Regions from separate parts of the Breoghania sp. genome, predicted to be linked through region 3. Evidence: riboswitches for the same ligand, from Rfam matches in the RefSeq annotation. Region 3 holds a riboswitch; each other region holds the start of a gene.

Evidence for each region. Region 3 has a riboswitch for thiamine pyrophosphate ahead of ABGM93_RS17370 (ABC transporter permease). Riboswitches for the same ligand answer to the same signal wherever they lie in the genome.
Region 1: it holds a riboswitch for thiamine pyrophosphate, as region 3 does, so the genes downstream of both, thiM (hydroxyethylthiazole kinase) here and ABGM93_RS17370 (ABC transporter permease) in region 3, are expected to answer to the same signal.
Region 2: it holds a riboswitch for thiamine pyrophosphate, as region 3 does, so the genes downstream of both, thiD (bifunctional hydroxymethylpyrimidine kinase/phosphomethylpyrimidine kinase) here and ABGM93_RS17370 (ABC transporter permease) in region 3, are expected to answer to the same signal.

What each region holds. Positions count from the first base shown of each region.
Region 1 covers NZ_OY771475.1:2,478,436-2,485,841, forward strand. Annotated here, with positions in the region: gene thiE (thiamine phosphate synthase) at 60-701, opposite strand; gene thiM (hydroxyethylthiazole kinase) at 719-1,573, opposite strand; TPP riboswitch at 1,619-1,726, opposite strand; gene ABGM93_RS10770 (DUF4186 domain-containing protein) at 1,898-2,356, shown strand; gene ybaK (Cys-tRNA(Pro) deacylase) at 2,353-2,826, shown strand; gene ABGM93_RS10780 (hypothetical protein) at 3,044-3,580, shown strand; gene glcF (glycolate oxidase subunit GlcF) at 4,435-5,796, opposite strand; gene ABGM93_RS10790 (hypothetical protein) at 5,872-6,237, opposite strand; gene glcE (glycolate oxidase subunit GlcE) at 6,305-7,406, opposite strand, start outside.
Region 2 covers NZ_OY771475.1:146,631-154,036, forward strand. Annotated here, with positions in the region: gene ABGM93_RS00625 (DMT family transporter) at 1-897, opposite strand, end outside; gene ABGM93_RS00630 (xanthine dehydrogenase family protein molybdopterin-binding subunit) at 1,170-3,479, shown strand; gene ABGM93_RS00635 (DMT family transporter) at 3,693-4,673, shown strand; gene ABGM93_RS00640 (Lrp/AsnC ligand binding domain-containing protein) at 4,717-4,953, opposite strand; TPP riboswitch at 5,115-5,215, shown strand; gene thiD (bifunctional hydroxymethylpyrimidine kinase/phosphomethylpyrimidine kinase) at 5,351-6,157, shown strand; gene ABGM93_RS00650 (TRAP transporter substrate-binding protein) at 6,157-7,254, shown strand; gene ABGM93_RS00655 (fumarylacetoacetate hydrolase family protein) at 7,406-7,406, opposite strand, start outside.
Region 3 covers NZ_OY771475.1:3,996,792-4,004,197, reverse strand. Annotated here, with positions in the region: gene ABGM93_RS17380 (adenylate/guanylate cyclase domain-containing protein) at 1-1,837, shown strand, start outside; gene ABGM93_RS17375 (ABC transporter substrate-binding protein) at 1,851-2,798, opposite strand; gene ABGM93_RS17370 (ABC transporter permease) at 2,861-3,631, opposite strand; TPP riboswitch at 3,786-3,938, opposite strand; gene ABGM93_RS17365 (hypothetical protein) at 4,019-5,797, opposite strand; gene ABGM93_RS17360 (adenylosuccinate synthase) at 5,842-7,134, opposite strand.

The sequences.
Region 1 (7,406 bases), 1.5 Mb from region 3:
AAGGGGAGCCCGCGTTTTACATGCGGGCTCCCCTTTTCATGTTCGCTCGATGGAGGCCGTCAGCCGCGCGCTGCGTTGATGCGCGCCATGAGATCGCGGGCGGCAGCTTCCGGATCGGGGGCTGCGCAAATGGCGGAGACCACCGCCACGCCGTCGGCCCCGCCTGCGATCAGTTCGCCCGCATGTTCGGCCTTGATACCGCCAATGGCAACGGCGGGGAGATCGATCTTTTCCCGCACAGTCCGGAACCCGGAAAGCCCGATCGCTTCGCCCGCGTCCTGCTTGGTCGCGGTGCCGCGATAGGGCCCGATGCCCACATAATCGACGGGGGCGAGATCGGAGACAGCGAGTTCCTCCAGCGACCCGACCGACAGGCCCAGAACCGCATCTGCCCCCAGAAGCGCGCGGGCGTCAGCGGGTGCCATGTCCTTCTGGCCGATATGGACGCCCTCAGCCCCTGACGCCAGCGCCACGTCGATGCGATCATTGACGATGAGCGGCAAGCGGAAAGGTTCAAGCGCCGCCTTCAAGGCGCGGGCAAGCTCCACCAGCTCGCGTGTCTTGGCGAGGGGATCGCGAAGCTGGACGAGCGTCGCCCCGCCGCGCGCGGCAGCCGCCGCCGTTTCCGCCACCCCGCGCGCGCCGCAAAGGGCGGTGTCGGTGACAAGATAGAGCGACAGGTCAAAGGCGGGTCTGGTCATGATGTCTCCGTGAGCGATCAGAGTGCGCGGATGGCGGAATTGGCGCGCAGTTCCTCCCGGTCGAGGCGGTAGAGCGCGTTGCACAGGCGGGCGGGAATATCCCCCGGCCCACCAGCCCCGCGCGCGGCGATGCTGCCTGCGGAGGCATAAACGGCCATCGCGCCGACGGTCGCGCCAAATGCACTGGGCAAGGCCGCAAGGAATGCGCCGCACAGCGCGCTGAGCGCACAGCCGACGCCGGTGGAGGCCGTCATCAACACGTCGCCGCCCACGATTGCCGCCGTGCGGCTGGCGCTGACCACGTAATCGGTCTCGCCCGTCACCGCGACGATGCCGCCGGTCTCACGCGCAAGGCCGCGCGCGGATTCAATCGCCTCGTGCGAGCCCGCGGCGCTGTCCACGCCCTTGGGCGCAGCCCCGGCAGCGCCCGCAAGCGCCATGATTTCAGACGCATTGCCGCGAATGAGCGTGGGCTTCAAGGCCGTCAGACGACGGGCCACGTCGGTGCGATAAGGGGTTGCGCCGCAGCCCACCGGATCGAGCACCCAGGGCTTGCCCGCCTTCCCCGCTGCCGTGGCCGCGATTTCCATGCCCGCCACCCATGAGGGCGAGAGCGTTCCGATATTGACGACGAGCGCGGAGGCGATGGCGACGAAATCGGCCACTTCTTCTTCCGAGTGCACCATGGCGGGGGAGGCGCCTGCGGCCAGCAGCACGTTGGCGGAAATCGTCATCGCCACGTAATTGGTGATGTTCTGGACCAACGGGCCCTGACGGCGCACCTCTTCGAGCATGATGCTCGCGTCATCAAGGCTTGGCAGGACGGGTGCAAGGTCTGCGGCGCTGGAAAAATCGGGGGTCTTGTCGGTCACTGCATTCTCCTGGAACCAGACGGAGGATGCGCGGCAAAGGGCAAAATACGCCCGGCGCTCAATCCCTCCGCCGGCATGATCCGGATCAGGTTATACGGGTTGGCGGATGCCTCTCAGCCCGCCCAAGTCGGACAGGCACCCCGTTGAGTCGTTCCGGAGTTTAGGGCAAAGCCGCCGCAGGGCAAGGTTTGTGAGCCGAACAAAACCTCACGCAGCGTTTTCGCGCTTTTGGTATGGGGAAAGCGCGCGCCCCCGCGCCCCGCGCTGCCGCCAGCGCTGCCCAATCGACTGGACAGGGGCGCGGCGGCGCGCGAAAATTCTTCCATGACTCACCCCCACCGCGCCCCCGTTCTTCCCGGCGAACAAGCAGATCTCTTCCCGCAAGAGCCCGCCCGCGGAAGCGATCTTCAGGAAGGCGACACAGGCGCGCTGGACGCCCTGTTCGGACGGTTGTCGCGCTCGGCCTTTCGCGCGCGCTTCACGCTCGATGCGAAGGAGCGCGCCTATGCGCTCACCAAGGGCCGCGATGCGCTGCGCCGTCATGCGGGCGACTTCATCGCCAAGCGGCTTGCGCCTGCGCAACCCGCCAATGACGGCAAGCAGACGCCGATGCGCGGGCACCCGGTTTTCGTCGCCCAGCACGCCACGGCCACCTGTTGCCGGGGCTGCCTTGCCAAGTGGCACGGAATGGAACCGGGCCGCTCTTTAAGCGAAGCCGAACAGCTTTATGTGGTGGAGGTGGTAATGGCCTGGATTACGCGCGATCTGGAGACACAACGTTGAGCACCGGCACCCCCGCAACCCAGATGCTGAAAAAGGCGAAGATCGCCTTTCGCACGCATGAATATGACTTCGTCGCGGGCCAGCATCAGATTGGCCTTCACGCGGCAGAGGCCGTCGGCCTTCCGCCCGATCAGGTGTTCAAGACGCTGATGATCGAGGTGGATGGCAAGCCTGCCTGCGCGGTCATCCCCTCCGACCACAGCCTTTCCATGAAAAAGGTGGCCGCAGCACTTGGCGGAAAGTCGGCCTCGATGATGGACACGGCCAAGGCGGAAAAGCTGACGGGCTACCACAAGGGCGGCATCAGCCCCTTCGGCCAGCGCCGCAAATGCCCGACGGTGATGGACGCCAGCATCGAGGGTTTTGAGGAAGTCGTCATCAACGGCGGCAAGCGCGGGCTGATGGTGATCCTGGCCCCGGCTGATGCGGTATGCGTGATCGGCGCGACGACGGCGGGGGTTTGTGCGTGATAGGATGCATTCGAACTGTATCTGTGTCGAGGCGAATTTATTATTCTGAATTTCTATTATTATTGAAATTTTTACAACCACTTTTCTTTATCCACAATATAAATATATTACTATTTGTTCTGCAACAACAACGCAGATTATATATATTTGACAGTTTTATTTTATTCATGCCATATTTCTCAAATTAATAACTCACTAATTTACGGAGGATTTGGGTTTGGCATTATCCCTTGCTCTAGTTGAGGAATTGATCTCAGCGCGCCGCAATCTACATGGAGGCGATAGGGGGGCGCCAAGACGCCTCGAAGATGGCAATCACGAAGGCCGTGCATTGAATCGGGCATGTGTGGTGATGTTGACATCCGCAATGCAAGCATACGTGGGTGAAGTATTTGTTGCCTGCTCTGAGAAAGCCTTCGGTCGAGTTTTGACCCCTGATGAACGGAAGAATTACGATAGCACTTGGTCAAGATGGGGAAATCCAAGCGACAAAAACATTATAAACCTCTTTAGGAGACTAGGTATAAACGATGTTTTTGATGGGCTCTCTTGGCAGGGACAATCAACGCCAACGTTGAAGAAAAATCTAGATAAAATGAATCAAGTGAGAAATTGCATTGCTCACGGTAGTGTAATTGCTATCGATGGGGCCGCTTTTTCACTAACGCTGAGTTGGATTAATCGATGGAAAAAAGTGTCCGAAAGCTTCGGATCCCGTTTCGAAGGCCATGCGTTAGGTAAAATTATCGCATAGACCATACCGAGATAATTATCGTCACCACCACAAAGATCATATATTAGCTATGAAAGAAGAATACCACATCAGACAAAACTTATACGTCCGTTGTTCAATGTTCACTTCCGACGAACTTCGACGACAAAAGCGCCTTGGCCTGAATAAAATAGATAAAGACGTTCTTGATGGTTTGATTAAACAGAAGTCAACCCTCGAGTCTCAGCAAACCTCAACAGCTCGCACACTTATAATATTCCTCTTTTTGTCATTTGTCTCTTGGAAGGGAGGGAACTTTAAAATTCCAGGTACCGGAGCTACAATTGAGGATATTCCTGCATTTCTAGAAATTAGCCTTATAATTTCTTCCTTTAGTGTATTGTTTATTTCATATTTATTTCTCTCTATTCACCTATATAGCGCCATGATTTCCGCCACTGCGCAAACTGTGATGGCGGAGGATAAGCTTGATACTGACATTTTCGTCGCCTCAAGAGAACCAATGTGGCTATTCATAAAATACGCACGCAACTCTCCGGTAAACGGAAGATCCCCCGGATATGTGATATCAAAACTCGGCTCTGCGTATAACTACTTTCTGGTATCATCAGCTTCTATTGTCATATCTATTTCATGGTTCCTTTCTATATTTTGCATTCTGTATCTTTGCCATGTAGGCCTATCAGATTCTTTTGCTGGCTGGATCGTCTACGCATTTTGTATTTTACTAATATTTATATCCATTACAACAATGCTTGCAATGCATATAAGCTTTAAAACCAAACTAGATTTCGAGCACCTAGAACACATAGAATCAAACAATTTTGACTCTTAGGATTTCGGCACAATTAATTTCAGAGAATAGAACAAAGTGATTACCTCACCCCCTCCGGCACAGGCCCGCCCGTGGCCCAATCCAGCAGTTCCGCCGTGTGGATGACGGGCACGTCCGAGCCTGAGGCGAGTTGGGTCATGCAGCCGATGTTGCCGGTGGCGATGATGTCCGGGGAAACCTTCGCGATGTTCGCAAGCTTGCGCTCTTTCAGGCGGGTCGCCAGCTCCGGCTGGAGGATGTTGTAGGTGCCCGCGGAGCCGCAGCACATGTGGCCTTCGGGGACGTCATGCACCGAAAAGCCCGCGTTGGTGAGAAGCGTCTTCGGTTCCTGTTTGATCTTCTGGCCGTGCTGCATGGAACAGGCGGAGTGATAGGCCACCTTCAGGGATGCGGGCGAAACGCCTTCCTTCGCGGAAGCGGGCACCGGGGCGGGCAGGATTTCCGGGGCAAGGCCGGTCAGATATTCGGTCACATCCTTGGCCAGGGCCGCCACGGCCTTGGCCTTTTCTGCGTAAGCCTCATCCTCGCGCAGCAGGAAGCCGTAGTCCTTGATGGTCGTGCCGCAGCCGGACGCGGTGATGACGATGGCGTCCAGCCCCTCTCCTTGCAGTTCCGCCCACCAGGCATCCACATTGGCCCGCGCGGCATCCATCGCGTTGTGCTCGCGGCCCATGTGGTGGACCAGCGCGCCGCAGCAGCCCTCGCCCTTGGGCAGCACGACCTCGATGCCCGCCCGGTTCAGGAGGCGGATGGTGGCGTCGTTGATGTTCGCGCCCATAACCGATTGCGCGCAGCCGGAAAGAAGCGCCACGCGGCCACGGCGGACGGGCGCTTCCGCCTCCCCTGCCGGTTGCGGCGGCGGATAAGTGCCGGGGGCGACATGCAGCGCGCGCGCCGGGGCTTTGGCGGGCGCGAGTTCCAGAAGGGCTGAAAGCCTGCGCCCGTGCGGGCCGAAGCGTTTGAGGACCGGGGCCAGCGGCTTTGCCCAGAAGGCGGCCATGAGGCTTGCGCGAAAGCGCGCCGGATAGGGCAGGATCATCGCCAGAATGCGCCGGAGCCAACGGTCGGCCAGCGGGCGCTTTGCGGTCTGTTCGATATAGGTGCGCGCGTGATCGACCAGATGCATGTAGTTCACGCCGGAGGGGCAGGTCGTCATGCAGGAGAGGCAGGAGAGGCAACGGTCGATATGTTTGATGGTGCGGGGATCGGCGGGCCGGTCGTTTTCCAGCATGTCCTTGATCAGGTAGATGCGCCCGCGCGGGCTGTCGAGTTCGTCGCCCAGCATCTGGAAGGTCGGACAGGTCGCCGTGCAGAAGCCACAATGAACGCATTTGCGCAGGATCGCTTCGGATTCCGCCGTGGCTGCGTCTGCGAGTTGGGCAAGGGAGAAATTCGTCTGCATGGAAGTGTCCGGTCTTTTTTCAGCATTCCCGGCAGGGGCGGCATGGCAGCCGCCCTGCACGTTGAACGGGGACGGCTAGAACAGCCAGGTTTGGGGATCGGGGATCGGTTCGCCCCGGCTGATGGACTGAAGGCCCTTCACCGAGCGGATGATCAGCCACACCGCAACCACGATGAACAGCAGGAAGCCGATGCCGACAAAGGTCAGCAATGTGGAGACGGCGGTGTAGAGCAGGCCGATCCAGAAGGTGCGGATCTGAAAGGTGTAGTGGGTGTCGGCAAGTGCCCCGCCCTTGCCCCGGTTGATATAGGCGAAGACAAGCCCCACCAGCCCCGTCAGGCCGACGAAGAAGGCGACCAGATAAAGGATGTAGATGAGCTTGACGTTGTTTGCGCCCGGCTCGATGTAGCTGTCCGCGCCACCACTGCTCTGCATGCTCATTTGCAATATCTCCCGTCTTCGCAACTGAAATCATGAGCCCTTGCGGGCCCGCGCCGGTAAAATTCCGTCAGACCCCGGCTACCATGCGACCCGGGTTCAGGATGCCGGAGGGATCGAACTGCGCCTTGAGCCGCCGCGAAAGAGCGGAAAGCGCAGGGTCCTGCGGCTGGAAGACATCCACGCCCGCCCGTGTCGCCGCATCAGCGCGGATGAGCGTGGCGTGACCGCCGCCCGTCTCTGTCACCGCTGCGCGCACCTCCTCGGCATGCGCCTCGCCATCGGCAAAGCGCAGCCAGATCAGCCCGCCCGACCAGTCGTAATAGGCACTGAAATCGGCGGAGCGGCGCAGCGCGGCCACGAAACAGGCCCCGGAGGCGGGCGCGACCGAGACCCGCCACACCGGCGTCTCATCGCCCCAGAAGGGTTCCACATCGCGGATCGCCCGCCACAGGGCGCGTGAGGCGTCGCCGTCGATGCGCTGTACGGGGCCGGTCTCGCGGGCGAGTTTGGCGAGCTTTTCGAACCGATAGTCGACCGACGGCGCAAAGCCCTCAAGCCGCACCAGCGTTACGGGCGTCTGTCCGGTTACGCCGGCCTCGGAAATAGCGGGATCGGCGAAGCCTTTCGCAAGCCCCACGGGCAGATGCGCGGCGGAGGCCGCTTCCGCAGAGGTTCCCATCGCGCGGCAGAGCATGTCGATGGCGGCGTCATCGGCAAGCCCCTCGATGAGGACGCTCGTCTCCGTCGGTGGGGCGGGCAGCACTTTCAGGGACAGGGCGGTGGTGACGGCAAGCGTGCCCCATGAGCCTGCAAGACCGCGCGAAAGATCGTAGCCGGTGACGTTTTTCACCACCGTGCCGCCGGACTTGAAGACCTCGCCGCGCCCCGAGACCGCGTGAATGCCCAGCACATGATCGCGCGCCGCGCCATGCTTCAGCCGTTTGGGGCCGGAAAGGTTCGCCGCCAGCATGCCCCCCAGCGTCGCCTTGCCGGGCTCACCGCCTAACAGCGGGCCATAATCCATCGGCTCGAAGGCGAATTCCTGCCCGCTTTCGGCAAGCAGTTTCTCCACCTCGGCAAGCGGCGTTGCGGCCCTGGCGGTGATCACCAGCTCTTCCGGCTCGTAAGTCTCGACGCCGGAAAGACCCGAAACATCAAGCACCTGCGCC
Region 2 (7,406 bases), 590 kb from region 3:
GCCGAACAGGATCAGCCCGAAAACCGTGGCATAGAGCAGGCGTGTGTAATCCAGCGAGGCGATGGCTGTTGCTTCCCCGGCCTTGAAGGCCTGGATGTTGCACATCTGGGCGATCCACGCGATGCAGCCGATGGCAAGCATCAGCATGACTTCCGTCCAGGTCGGTGTCACCCAGTAGATCCATGACGGGATGATCATCAAGAGCCCCACCCCGCACGCCTGGTAGGTCAGGATGGTGACCGGGCGGTCGGTCTTCGACATCTGCCGGATCAGGATCATGACCATGCCGGCACAGGCCGCGCCGCCGACGGCCATCAGGCCATAAACGTTTTGCAGGCCGCTTCCGGTCGGATCCAGCATGATCACCACGCCGATGAACCCCAGAATGACCGCGCTCCAGCGATGGATGCCGACGGTTTCTTTCAGGATGATGATGGCGAAGATCGTGACGAAGAAGCTCTTGGCGAAGGAGATCGCTGTGGCATCGGCTAGCGGCAGGTGAATGACCGCTGAGAAACCCAGGATCATGGCGCCGCTTGCCAGAAGGATGCGCGACAGGTGCAGGCCGGGGCGCGCGGTGCGCAGGGAATCGGGGAAGGAACTCAGGATCGTCGGCGCGACGATGAAGGTCATCACGATCTGGCGCGCCAGCAGGATTTGGGAAACGTGGATCCGCTGGCCCACCACCTTTATGAGCGCGGTCATGATTGTGAAGAAGAAGCAGGCGACGAGGATCCAGATTGCGCCGCGGGTATTGCCGGGAAGCGTCTCCCACCATGCGCGAAGCCGCTTCGCGCTTTTGCCAGCCTGATCGGCCTGCCCGGTGCCTTGCGGCGGTTCGCAGTGCGGATCGTTGGCGGGCGAGGGGGCATCGGAGGGCGGAGACGTATCGGGCATGGATGGGCTATACCCTGCGGAAAGGCGGATCGATAGGGGGAATTTTCCGCAAGGTCGCTTCGGTGAGCATGCGAAGGGCCTGCGAACGCGACCCACGATATCGCGATTTGTGGAATTTTACGTATCAAATCGCGAGGCGGGGCTTGGATAAGCGGGATGGGACTGGTTAAGCTTACGTATCGACACCTTACCTATCTCGTTGCGTCAGGTGCGGGTGCAAGCGACAGGCTTGCGGCTTGCCATGCGACGACAACCCTGAAGGCATTTTGGGCATGAACAAACCGGTCAACGCCAAGTTCGGCATCGGCGCGCCTGTGCGGCGCAAGGAAGATCCCAGCCTGATCACCGGTCATGGGCGCTATGTCGGTGACATCACGCCGGCGGGAACCTTGCACGGATACATGGTGCGTTCCGCCATGCCCCATGCCCGGATCACCCTTTCCGGCGTCGATGCGGCCCGTGCGGCCGAGGGCGTCCATCTGGTCCTGACGGCGGCTGATATTCCCGATCTGGGTCTGATGCCGACCAAGGCGGTGATGCCTCAGGTCGATGGCTCCAAACACGCCGTCCCGCCGCGCGAGGTTCTGTGTTCCGACACGGTGCGCTTCATCGGCGATGCAATCGCCTTCGTGGTGGCCGACAGCGTGGAGGCTGCCAAGTCGGCGGCGGAGCTGATCGAGGTGGAATACGATCCGCTCGACGTGGTGGTGGAGACGTCGCAGGCCCTTGGCGAAGATGTGCCGCTGGTGTGGCCTGAGACGGGCACCAATCTCGCCTTCGAACTGGGGCATGGCGACAAGGCGAAGACGGATGCGGCCTTTGCCGAGGCTGCCCGCGTCACCTCCATCGACATCGTGAACAACCGGCTCGTGTCCAACTACATGGATACGCGCGGCTGTGTTGCGGAATATGATGACCACGAGGGGCGCTACACGTTGACGGTCGGAACGCAGGGTGTTCACGCCGTGCGCGATATCGTGGCGGCTGACATTCTCAAGATCGACCCGGCCCGCCTGCATGTCATCACGCCCGATGTGGGCGGCGGCTTCGGCACGAAGATTTTCGTCTATCGCGAATATCCGCTGTGCCTTGTGGCGGCTGAGAAGCTCGGGCGGCCCGTCAAGTGGATCAGCGAGCGCATGGAGCATTTCGTGGCCTGCGCGCAGGGGCGGGACAATGTCACCCATGCGGAGATGGCGATGGATGCGGAAGGGCGCTTCCTCGGCCTGCGGATCGATGTGACCGCGAATATGGGCGCCTATCTGCACCAGTTCGCCCCGTTCATTCCGTGGGTGGGAACGTCCATGTCCACCGGGCTTTACGATATCGAGGCGCTGCATGTGCGGGTGCGCGGGGTCTACACCAACACGGTGCCCACCGATGCCTATCGCGGGGCGGGGAGGCCCGAGGCCGCCTATCTGATCGACCGGCTGGTGGACAAGGCAGGCGTGGAGACGGGTCTCGGCCCGGCGGAAATCCGCCGTCGCAATTTCATTGCGAGCGAAAACCTCCCCTACACGACGCCAACGGGCCGGATGTATGACACGGGCGAGTTTTCCGCCCACATGGACAAGGCCATGGCGGAGGCCGACTGGGCGGGCTTTGAGGCGCGCGCGGCGGAGGCGCGGGCGCGCGGCAAGTATCGGGGCATCGGCATGTCCTCCTATATCGAGGCCTGCGCCTTTGCGGGGTCCGAAGAGGTCAACATGGCGCTCGATGCTTCCGGCAAGGTGACGCTGCTCATCGGCACCCAGACCAACGGGCAGGGCCACGCCACGGCCTATGCGCAGGTGGCAGCCGAAATCCTTGGGCTCGATATCGAGGAGATCGATGTGGTGCAGGGCGACAGCGACCGGATCGCCAGCGGCGGTGGCACGGGCGGCTCGCGCTCCATTCCCATCGGCATGCCCTCGGTCGACACGGCCTCGCGCACATTGGCTGAAAAGATCAAGGCGCTGGCCGCCGATCGGCTGGAGGCGGGCGCGGGCGATCTGGAACTCGTCGACGGCATGGTTCGTGTGGTGGGGACGGATCAGGCGGTGAGCCTCTCTCAGATCGCGGCGGATGCGTCCGATCCGGCCGATCTTGCCTCACAGGCCCGCATCAAGCAGGAGGAGGCGACCTATCCGAACGGCACCCATGTGTGCGAGGTGGAAATCGATCCGGAAACCGGTGTCACGCAAGTGCTGCGCTACACGATCGTGGACGATTTCGGCGTCACGGTGAACCCGCTTCTGCTCGCCGGACAGGTCCATGGCGGCGTCGCGCAGGCCATTGGTCAGGCTCTGATGGAAAACACCGTCTATGACGCGGACGGCCAGCTGATTACGGCCTCGCTGCTCGACTATGCCTTGCCGCGCGCCGGAGACTTGCCCGATTTCGACTTCCAGACCCGCAACGTGCCGTCCACGACGAACGCGCTCGGCATCAAGGGGGCGGGCGAGGCCGGAACCATCGGCGGGTGCGGCGCGGTCATGAACGCGGTGGGCGATGCGCTGCGTCGTGGCGCGGGCGTTACCCATATCGACATGCCCGCGACGCCGGAGCGTGTCTGGTCCGCAATCAGGGCTGCGCAAACCTGAGGCAGGCAATGCTCACTGCGGTGCAATTGTGCGCACAAGCGGACCCGGGACGGGGACACGGGAAGCGGGTGATCGGATTTTGCGCTTGCAACTGGTTGCGATCGCAACGGGAGTGTCTATTCTCTCGATAGACGCTCCTTGTTCGAGTGCTCCTTGTGCCCCTCCCGACCGTCATAGGCGCCGCTTGCGTCTGTGACCTGAAAGCAGTTCTGCATGTCCTCCGGTGCGTCCCAGGCGCCTGTCTATGAAACGGTGCGCCGGCCGATGGTCGGCATTTCCCTGAAGATACTCTCCACCATCGTCTTCACGGTGATGTCCGGTTTGATCAAGCTGATCATCGATGAATTGCCGACAGGCCAGATCGTGTTCGCGCGCAATCTTGTTGGCCTCGTTCCTGTTCTCCTGATGATGGCCTGGCAGGGCCAGCTTCCCGCAGCCCTGAAGACGAAGCGTCCCTTCGGCCATTTCGTGCGCGCCATTGTCGGCGTGACGGCGATGACGATGAATTTCGCCGCGCTTGCCTTCATCGCGTTGCCGGATGCGACCGCAATCGGCTATGCCGCGCCGCTGATCACGGTGGTGATGGCGGTGTTCTTTCTGGGGGAAGTGGTGGGCATTTTCCGCTGGAGCGCGGTCGGTGTCGGCTTTCTCGGCGTGATCATCATTCTGGCGCCCAATCTCAGCATCGGGTCCATGGATCAGGGCACCACGATCGGCGCCTCCATCGCCCTTTTCGCCACGCTGTTCATGGCCGGGGCCGCGATCATCGTGCGCAAACTCATCACGAGCGAGCGTTCGGCGACCATCGTTCTGTGGTTTTCCGGGTCATCCTCCATCATCGCGCTGGCGACGATCCCGCTGGGGTATTTCTTTCCCAGTCAAAGCTGGGTGATGCCGGTCGGCTGGCAATGGGGCATTCTCGGCCTGATCGGCATTCTTGGCGGGCTCGGCCAGATCCTGATGACGACGAGCTATCGCTTTGCGGACGCCTCCACCATCGCCCCGTTCGACTACACGACCATCATCTGGGCAACCGCCATCGGCTGGATGGTGTTTGGAGAGGTTCCGGGCATGTCTGTGGTGATCGGCGCGAGCGTGGTGATTGCCGCGGGCCTGTTCGTGCTCTACCGCGAACACAGGCTCGGCATTGACCGCACGCGGGTGCGGCGGGCCTCCACGCCGGGCAAGATCTGACGCCCGGCGTCTGGCCGCATTTCCTCAAGCGCGCGGTTGCGCCCTAAAACGCCTTGAACGTCAGAATCGTCTTGGTGTCCTGAATGTTCGCGATGCAGTGGATCTTCTGGTTCACGAACTGTCCGATGTCGGTGCTGGCGTCCACATAGAACTTGGCCAGAAGGTCGTAATCGCCTGCGGTGGAATAGATTTCCGAGGCGATTTCGGCGTCGGCCAGCTTGTTGGCGACATCGTAGGACTTTCCAAGCTCGCATTTGATGAGGACGAAGAAGGGGGTCATGGGCGTCTCCGGATACGCATGAAACAGATGGGCCCCAATCAATCGGATTGCAGGCACCGGGGCAAGCGCCCCGTGCGCGCAGATTGAAAGGAGGCATGGTGATCAACAGGCGCTGCGTCGTCGCGGGGCTTGTCAAATCGCGCGAGACGCTCTAGGTCTCGGTTGACCAATGGGGGTGCCCGAAGAGGGCTGAGAGGCAATGCGCCAACTCCTAGAACCTGATCCGGCTTGTACCGGCGGAGGGAATTGGGATGCACCATGCTGCAAGACTAATCGCGATAGCGCCGGACATGCAGGACGTCTGCCACCACAGGGGCAGGGCGTGTGAACGCATGCGCCGATTCAGGCCCACTGCGCGCTTCGCATCTTCAATCGACAATTGGGGGAGGGGGATGCCATGACGGCAATCGCCGTGACCGTGGCCGGCTCGGATTCCAGTGGAGGCGCGGGCGTTCAGGCCGATCTGAAAACGTTTTCCGCGCTCGGCGTCTATGGCGCGAGTGTGTTCGCCGCGCTGACAGCCCAGAACACGCGCGGCGTCACCGGCATACTGGACGTGCCGCCGGATTTCGTCACCGCGCAGTTTAACGCCGTCTATTCCGATCTGACGGTTGGCGCGACCAAAATCGGCATGCTCTCGCGTACGGACGTCATTGAGGCGGTGCGCGCCGGGTTGAAGCGGTATCAGGTTCACAACGTGGTGCTGGATCCGGTGATGGTTGCGACCTCCAACGATCCGCTGATCGATGACGCGGCGGTGGAAAGTCTCGTCGAGCTGCTTTTCCCGCTCGCCGACCTGATCACCCCGAACCTGCAGGAAGTCGCCCGCATTCTGGCGGTCCCGGTGGCCGAAACGCGGGAGGAGATGAGCGCGCAGGCGGTGCGGCTGAAAGATATGGGGCCTGCCGCCGTTCTCCTGAAAGGGGGGCACGGCACTTCCTCGCAAAGCGTCGATCTGCTGCTTGATGAGGAGGGCGAGCATTGGCTGGAAGCCCCGCGCATCGACACCCGCAACACACATGGCACCGGCTGCACGCTTTCCTCCGCGATTGCCGCCGGGCTTGCGCATGGGCACGACATGATCACCGCCGTGCGCGGCGCGAAGGCCTATGTGACCGCCGCCATCGCCGCGGCTGATACGCTTGAGATCGGCCACGGTCACGGGCCCGTCCATCATTTTCACGCTCTTTGGGAGAAAGCATAATGAGCGGAAGGACCATTTCGCGCCGCAAGGCGCTGTCGCTTGCGGGCATGGGGGCGGCTGCGGCTGCATCCGCGTCCTCGACCCTGGCGACCCCCGCTCTCGCGCAGACAGCGATCCGCTGGAAAATGGTCACCTCCTGGCCGCGCGACCTGCCGGGCCCAGGCGTGTCCGCGCGCCGTATCTGCGAGGCCATCAGCACCATGAGCGATGGCAAGCTGACGGTCGATCTTCATTCGGCCGGTGAACTGGTTCCCGCGCTGGAGGTGTTTGACGCCGTGGCGGACGGGACGGCAGAAATGGGCCACACGGCTTCGTTTTTCTGGCAGGGCAAGATGGCGGCGGCGCCCTTCTTCACCGCCGTTCCCTTCGGCCTGACCCCGCTTGAGCATATGTGCTGGATCGAGCGCGGCGGCGGGCAGGAAGTCTGGGATGCCCTTTATGAGCCTTTCGGAGTGCGGCCTTTCATGGGCGGCAATACCGGCTTTCAGATGGGGGGCTGGTACAAGCGGCGCATCACGGGGCTCGACGATCTGAAGGGATTGAAGATCCGCATGCCCGGCCTTGGCGGTGAGGTGATGCGGCGTCTGGGGGCAACTCCGGTTTCCCTGGCGCCGGGCGAGATCCTGCCCGCGCTTCAATCGGGCCTGATCGATGCGACGGAGTTTCTGGGCCCCTCGGGGGATCTGGCGATGGGGTTCCATCAGGCGGCGAAATTCTACTACGCGCCCGGCTGGCATGAGCCCAACGGAACCGGCGAGGCGTTGATCGGAGCGAAGGCGCTGGAAGGGCTGCCGGGGGATCTGAGAGCCATTGTCCTCCATGCCATCCGCGCGGAAAACGCCCTGTCGGTCGCTGAAGGCGAGTGGATGAACGCGCTGCAGCTCAACGCTCTGACGGAAAAGCACGGGGTGACGGTGCTGCCGTTTCCAGATGACATGATCCGGGCTGCACGCCGGGTGACGGGCGAGGTGCTGGCGGATTTCGAGGAGATGGGGGGCGCAGATGCGGCCGTTTATCGCTCGTTCCTCAAGGCGCGTGAGGCAATGGGCCCGTGGACACAGGCGAATGAGCTGCAATATCTGACTGCGCGCGGCTGACGCTGCCGGTGTCAGCAGAGATGGAGCAAGCAGAAGGGCGCGAGACCGGATCAGATGGTCTCGCGCCCTTCTTTCATTTCGTGCTTGCGGCTCCGTTATTCGGGACCCGTCACTCGGCCCCGATCACTCGGTTTCGGACACTCGGCCCACCT
Region 3 (7,406 bases):
CTCCCGCATGAAGGCCCTCTTGAGTCGGCTGCCGGACAATGACACCGTGCTGGCAGACGCTCTGGTCGACAAGCCGGTGATCCTCGGTTTTGCAACGCTGGCCGACCGAAGCGGCGGCATGCCGCTGGCAAAGGCGGGCATCGCCTATGGCGGCACGGATCCGAAATCGATCCTCGCGCCCTTCCCTTCCGCCCTGATCAGCCTGCCTGAACTGCAAATGACGGCGGCAGGCACCGGCGGCATATCCCTGTCGCGCGCCGATACGGGCGGCGTGGTGCGCCGCATCCCGATGCTCTTTTCAAGCGGTACGCAGCTCTACGCGAGCCTTTCGGCAGAGTCCTTGCGCATCGCACAAGGGGCAAGCGGCCTGTTGGTGCGCTCCACCGGGGCAAGTGGCGAGGCAGATACCGGAGAGCCCGCCATCACGGCGATGCGCGTCGGCGCCTTCACCATCCCGACCACGGCGGCGGGCGAATTGTGGGTCCATTATTCGCCCGATCGCCGCGAACGGTACATCTCCGTCAAGGATGTCTTCGACCCGGCCAAGACGCCCGAAGCCCGCACCGCTGTCGAAGGCAATATCGTCTTCGTCGGCACATCCGCCGTGGGCCTTTTCGATATCCGCGCCACACCGCTTGGCGAGCTTGTGCCCGGCGTTTCCGTCCATGCGCAGGCGGTGGAGCAGATCATCTCCGGCGACTTCCTGAGCCGTCCGGACTGGTCGGAAGGGCTTGAGATCCTGATCACGCTGGCGCTCGGGCTCCTGGTGATCGTCACCCTGCTGCTGACGGGGCCCGTGCCCTCCGCCCTTATCGGCGGTGTCCTGGCAATTTCCGGCGTGGCGATCGCCATCGCCACCTTCCGCCAGAACGCCCTGCTCATCGACCCGATCTATCCCTCGCTCTCCAGTCTCGTCGTCTATGGCGCGGCGACGCTCCAGCAGTACATCGTGAGCGAGCGCGAGAAACGTTTCGTCCGCCGCGCCTTTGGCCAATATCTGGCCCCCGAGCTGCTTTCGCAGCTGGAATCCCAACCCGACGCCATGCGACTGGGCGGAGACATGCGCCCGCTCTCCATCATGTTCATGGACGTGCGTGGCTTCACTCCGATTTCGGAAATGCTGAGCCCACAGGATCTCGTGCAGTTCCTCAACACGCTGCTTTCGCCCCTGTCGGATGCCATTCAGACCGAGGCAGGCACCATCGACAAATATATCGGCGACAGCATCATGGCTTTCTGGAATGCGCCGCTGGAGACACCGGACCACGCCGCCCGTGCCTGCCGCACGGCGCTGCGCATGCGCGAAATCGTCAAGGAGCTGAACGAAGCCGATGCCTTCGGTTTCAAGGCGGGTGGAAAACCCATCCAGACCGTGCAGATCGGCGTCGGGCTCAATTCCGGCCCGGCCTGCGTCGGCAACATGGGGTCCAACCGGCGCTTCAATTATTCGGTGGTCGGTGATGCCGTGAACGTCGCCGCCCGCATTGAATCGAGCTGCAAACCCGTCGGGTCGGACCTTCTGGTCTCCCAGGAAACGGCCCGCGCCGCGCCCGGTTTCGCCTTTCTGGAAGCCGGCGAGATCCCGCTGAAGGGAAAATCGGCACCGGTGGTGCTCTATGCCTTGCTCGGTGCCGAAGATGTGGCCCGCTCACCCGCCTTTCTGGCCCTTCGCGCCCGCCATGAAAAGCTCGTCGCCGCCTGGCGCAGGAAGGACATGGCCGCCGCGCACGGGGCGCTCGACGCCTGCCGCGCCGCCGCCCCGCCCGATCTCATTGCCTTCTATGACCGCTTCGGCGAACGCCTCGCGACCATGGAGGAAAACACAGGAACCGCCTGACAAGGCCGCCGCGTCAGCGAAGCTCCACCGCGATGTCCTCAACCGCCGGAGCCTTCTCGATCAGCCCGGTCTTTTCCATGAAGGCCCCGAAGCGCGCATAACGCCCCCCGTCGAGCGCCGCCGGGCGCTTGGCGAACCGCGGCAGCGTGTCGAACCAGGATTTCTTGGTCAGCTCGTCATCAATATCGGCGTGGTTTTTCAAGAAGAGCTCCAGCCCCTCATCCGGATGATTGGTCAGGAACACAGTCGCCGCTTCAACCGCCGCCAGAAAGCGCGGCAGGCGATCATCATCGAGCTTGTCCTTGTGGGCGATATAGATCAGCTCGTCATAGGCCGGAACGCCATGCTCCTCCGGGTAGATGGCAAATCCGGGGCTGCCTTCCGCCTCAAGCTGGTTCAGCTCGATATTGCGATAGCCGCCCACAACCGCATCCACCTGCCCGGACAGAAGCGCAGGCGTCAGCGCGAAATTGACGTTGATCAGCTCCACGTCCTTTTCCGAAAGCCCCACCGTGCCCAGCATGGTGGACAGGATCGCATCCTCAAAGCCGGAGATCGAGAAACCGACCTTCTTGCCCTTCAGGTCCTCCAGCGACTTCACCGGTCCGCTTTCAAGCGCGATCACGGTGTTGAGCGGGGTGGAAATCAGGGTGCCGAACCGCACGACGGGGAGGCCCTGCTGGGCCTGTTCGTAAAGGGTCGGCTGATAGGACACCGCCACATCGCCCTGACCGGCGGCCACAAGCCGCGGCGGGGCGCTGGGATCGGCGGGCGTCACAAGCTCCACATCCAGCCCCTGCGCCTCGAAATAGCCGCCCTCCTTGGCGACGATCAGCGGGCCGTGGTCGGCGTTCACATACCAGTCGAGCAGCACCGTCAGCTTGTCCGCCGCCTGCGCGGCCCCGCTCACAAGCACCGTCAGCGCCAACGCCGCCGCACCGCTCTTCAATTTTCGCAGCATCTCCCCAAACTCCTCTCGTTTCTCTTTCCCAAAGGCCCGCGCGAACTCTTTCTCCCGCGCGCCTAGTCCGTTTCCGATTGCCACGGCGCCATGGCGCGCGTGGCCTTGTCGACAACCGCGCGAAGCAACAGCGCCATGGCCGCCAGAAGCACCAGCGCCGCAAAGACCACATCGGCCTGCGCGCGGGCATTGGCCTGCAACATGACGAACCCCAATCCCTGGCTGGATCCGACCCACTCCCCCACGATCGCGCCGATGGGCGCAAAGACGGCGGCCACCCGAAGCCCCGAGCCCAGGGCGGGCAAGGCGGCGGGCAACCGGATCAGCATGAGCGTCTGCACCGGGGTCGCGCGCACGAGCCGCGCATAGTCGAGAAGGTCGGGATCTGTGCGCCTCAACCCGTCATAGAAGGCCGATGTGACGGGAAAGAAGATGATCAGGCTCGCCATCACGATCTTGGAGGCGAGCCCGAAACCGAACCACAGGACCAGAAGCGGCGCGATGGCGAAGACCGGCAGCGCCTGGCTGATCACGACGACCGGCAACACATAGCGCCGCGCAAGCGGCAGCACGGCCAGCAGAAGCGCCAGCGCAATGCCCGCCCCCGCCCCGATGACAAGGCCGATCAGGGTCTCGAAAGCCGTGATCCACGCCTGTTCAAGCAGGAAATCCGACCGTTCAACCAGCACCGTGGCCACCCGCGAGGGCGCGGGCAGCATGTAGCGGGGAAGCTGGAGGCCGCGCACGGCCCCTTCCCACGCGCCCAGCAGAACGAGCGTGGTCAGGACGCCCCGCAGGAGGCGTCGGGGCAGATCGGAGGACGCACGGTTCATCGCAGGCGGCCTCATGCGCAAACGCGAACATGAAGCCGGTCCCGGGCAGACTGTGGACCTGTGCGTGTGAAGGCAGCGCCGCGACACGGCGCCAGAGGGCAATTCATGGGATCTCCCCGTCCTTGATACCAAAGACCATGGAGACCCGGGAAAATCGGGCTCAGGTTTCCGTCCCTTCGCCGGCATGACCCGGATCAGGTTCGAAGGGTTCGGCCCTTTTGCATCTGAGTGAGGAACAGACAAACGTTCCCCGCCTCGCAGGCTTGGCCATCTCAGTTCGCCTCAGCGAACACCCCTCGGAAGCATGCGCAGTGTGTCTGCTATGGATAATGATTGCAAGGGACCGTCAGGCGCGCTGCGCGAAAACCCGCGCAGCGCGCCAGAAGCCTATTGGGCAGCCCAGGCATCCAGCGCCGTCTGCACGACGCGCTCGCCCGGAGATCCCTTCTCAAGCGTCAGGATCGCCCGCTTGCCGTTTTCATAGAGAACCGGAATGTCGATCCAGCCCCGGTCACGCAGCAGCGTGATGTTGCGTTCCCGCTCCGCCTCGATGGAGGAAAGCGCGACCCAGAAGAAGCCATCCGCGACCCGGACCGACGCCCCGATCAGCGCATCGCCGCGCGCTTCCTCGGTGGTCTTCATGATGAGGCCCGGCACGGAGGATACGCCCTTGCCCGGGAAACCGGGGGGCAGCAGGAACTGAAGCTCGATCAGGTGGCTGGCGGGAAGCGTGTCATCGCGGTTGGGACGGATGGTCAGCTGCACCGTCACATTGCGCTCCGGAATGGCGATATTCGCCTTGATGACCGTATCAGGCGCCCCGCCGCCGGACGGCGCTTCCTGCGCGATCGACCAAAGCACACGCCCCTGTTCGGCGGACCCGCCGGAGCTGGCATCGGCGCTTTCCTCGTAAAGGATCGCACGTTGGGCAACGGGAGTTGCCTGGCCCGCGGACGTGGTATCGCTGCCCGTTGCGGTGGTCGCAGCAGGCGCATCGGCCACCGGGGCCGGTTCGCCATCCTGCGGGATTTCCGTCTCACCGCCCTGCGGGGCGATGGTCACACCGTCCTCTGCGGCGGGCGGCACCACGCGGGTCGTCGTCACCGCGCGCGCATCGGGTGCTGCCGGGGAGCCGTCATCGCTCAGGAGCCGCGCCGTGTCCTTGGTACTTTCCTTGTCCGACGACGCCGTGGCCGGAGAGCCGGAGGTATCGGCGGCGACCGGCGCATCGGAGCTTTCAAACATCGCCAGCAACGTGTCGCGCTGGGTATAGACGAAGGTGATGAGCGCGATGAAAACGACGAAAGCGCCCACCGCGGCGGCAATCATCGGCAGCCGCGAAGGCTTCAGATCCGCCTGAGCGAAAGGATCCTGCCCCGCGGAGCCTTGCGCCCCGCGCGTCATGGCATCTATGTCGGCAATCGCGTCGCGCTTGGTGTTTGCTTTGCCGGCTGACGTTTGCGAAGCCTCGTCCGTCGACGCATCGACGCCGCTTTTCTCCCCGGCCTCGGAGGCGGGTTCGAAACGGGGGCCGCGCACGGCTGGAGCATCCGCACCGGCAGGCTCGGGCATCGCCTGGTCGGAGGCAGCCGAGCCGGATCCACCAAAGGCAGAGGACGTGCCAGCCGGTCCGCCGGAAGCGGGCCCGCTTGTCGCCTTGCCGACAGGCTCGTGCACCGCGGCAGGCTTTGCGGGTTCAGGCGGCGCTGCCGGCTCGGTCTTTGCAGGTGCCGAAGGCGCGACGGAAGCCGCGCCGCCAGCCATGGAGCTGCCCGATCCGGCCGGATGCTGGTTCGCTCCGTTGGATCCCTGAGCGCCGGCACCGGGCATCGCAGGCTGCTCGGGCGCGACCGCCCCGCCGTTGGAAGCGGGAGCGGATGCGGGCGCGGGAGCCGGTGCGCAAGGCCGCACGGGCGGCATTGCAGGGCGCGGCGCAGGCGAGAGCCCGAGCGAGGCCCGGGCCGCGTCGGCCTCCACCTTGCGGATCGCCTCTTCGAGGCGAAGCTGCTCGGCCGTGATATCCGACGGCGAGAGCGGCGGCTTGTAGCTCTTGAGCTGATTGACGATTGCCTGACGCGCGCGCTGATAGACAGCACGCCTCGCCGCTCCCGTGTTATCGGGAAGTCCATCAATCGCCCGCTTCAATACAGCGTGGTAGTCCGCCATGAGTAACTCTTAAACCGACTGGATACGATGCGCGTCTTTCAGGGTTAATCCTGAAAAGGATTTTGGACAAGGATTGTGTCGTCACGTTCCGGACTGGTCGACAACAACGCAACCGGCGCCCCGATCAATTCTTCGACATGGCGGACATACTTGACCGCCTGTGCGGGAAGCTCCGCCCAGGTGCGCGCACCGGCGGTCGTTTCTTCCCAGCCGTCGAGCGTCTCGTAGATCGGCTCCACGCGGGCCTGCGCGCCCTGACTTGCGGGCAGATAATCGATCTCCTTGCCGTCGAGCTTGTAGCCGACGCAGATCTTGATTTCCTTCAGCCCGTCCAGAACGTCAAGCTTGGTCAGCGCGATACCGTTGATGCCGCAGGTGCGCACGGTCTGCTTGACCAGCACCGCATCGAACCAGCCGCAGCGCCGCTTGCGCCCGGTGACCACGCCGAATTCCTTGCCAACTTCGCCGAGGAACTGGCCGACCTCGTCGTTCAGCTCGGTCGGGAACGGGCCCTCGCCCACGCGCGTCGTGTAGGCCTTGGTGATGCCCAGCACATAGTCCAGACCGCCTGGGCCGATGCCCGAACCGGCGGAAGCCTGACCGGCCACCGTGTGCGAGGAGGTCACGAAGGGATAGGTGCCGTGGTCGATGTCGAGCAGCGCGCCCTGGGCGCCCTCAAACAGGATCCGCTTGCCTTCCTTGCGCTTCTCGTCAAGCAGACGCCAGACGATATCCATGAAGGGCAGCACCTTGTCGGAGACGCTGATCAGTTCCTCATAGATCGTCTCCAGCTTGATCTCTTCCTTGCCGAAGCCGCGCAGCAACGCATTGTGATGGACCAGCAGGCGGTCGATCTTGTCGCGCAGGGCTTCGGTGTTGGCGAGGTCCATCAGCCGGATCGCGCGCCGTCCGACCTTGTCCTCGTAAGCCGGGCCAATGCCGCGCTTGGTGGTGCCAATGCGGGTGCCGGTGGTCGATGATTCGCGCAAGGCGTCGAGTTCGCGATGCAGCGACAGGATCAGCGGCACGTTCTCCGCGATGCGCAGATTGTCCGGCGTGATGGTGACGCCCTGCGCTTCCAGCCGTCCGATCTCGGCCACCAGCGCATGCGGATCGAGCACCACGCCATTGCCGATGACGCCGAGCTTGCCTTCGCGCACACAGCCCGACGGCAGCAGCGAAAGCTTGTAGCTCACCCCGTCAATGACCAGCGTGTGACCGGCATTGTGACCGCCCTGGAAGCGAACGACCACATCGGCCTGTTCGGACAGCCAGTCCACGATCTTGCCCTTGCCTTCGTCTCCCCACTGCGAACCGACAACAACGACGTTGGCCATTGGCTTATTATTCCTTGAGATTGCTGCGCCCGGGCCGCCCGGTGTCATGCCGGAGGCGGGCAGTCGATGATGCGCCTTGCGCGCCTGAGGCTGCCATTGGAGCCGGCGCGAACGGAATCGGCGCGCCGTTTTGCAGCGCGCACGAAGCGGGCGGACTATAGACATAACGGCCAGCCGTGACGAGTCCCTCAGCCGCCTGTCTTTACACATTACGCCAGACAGGCTACTCGCCCCTTCAGCCAACCGCCACACGCCGCCTGCCCGCTCCACTT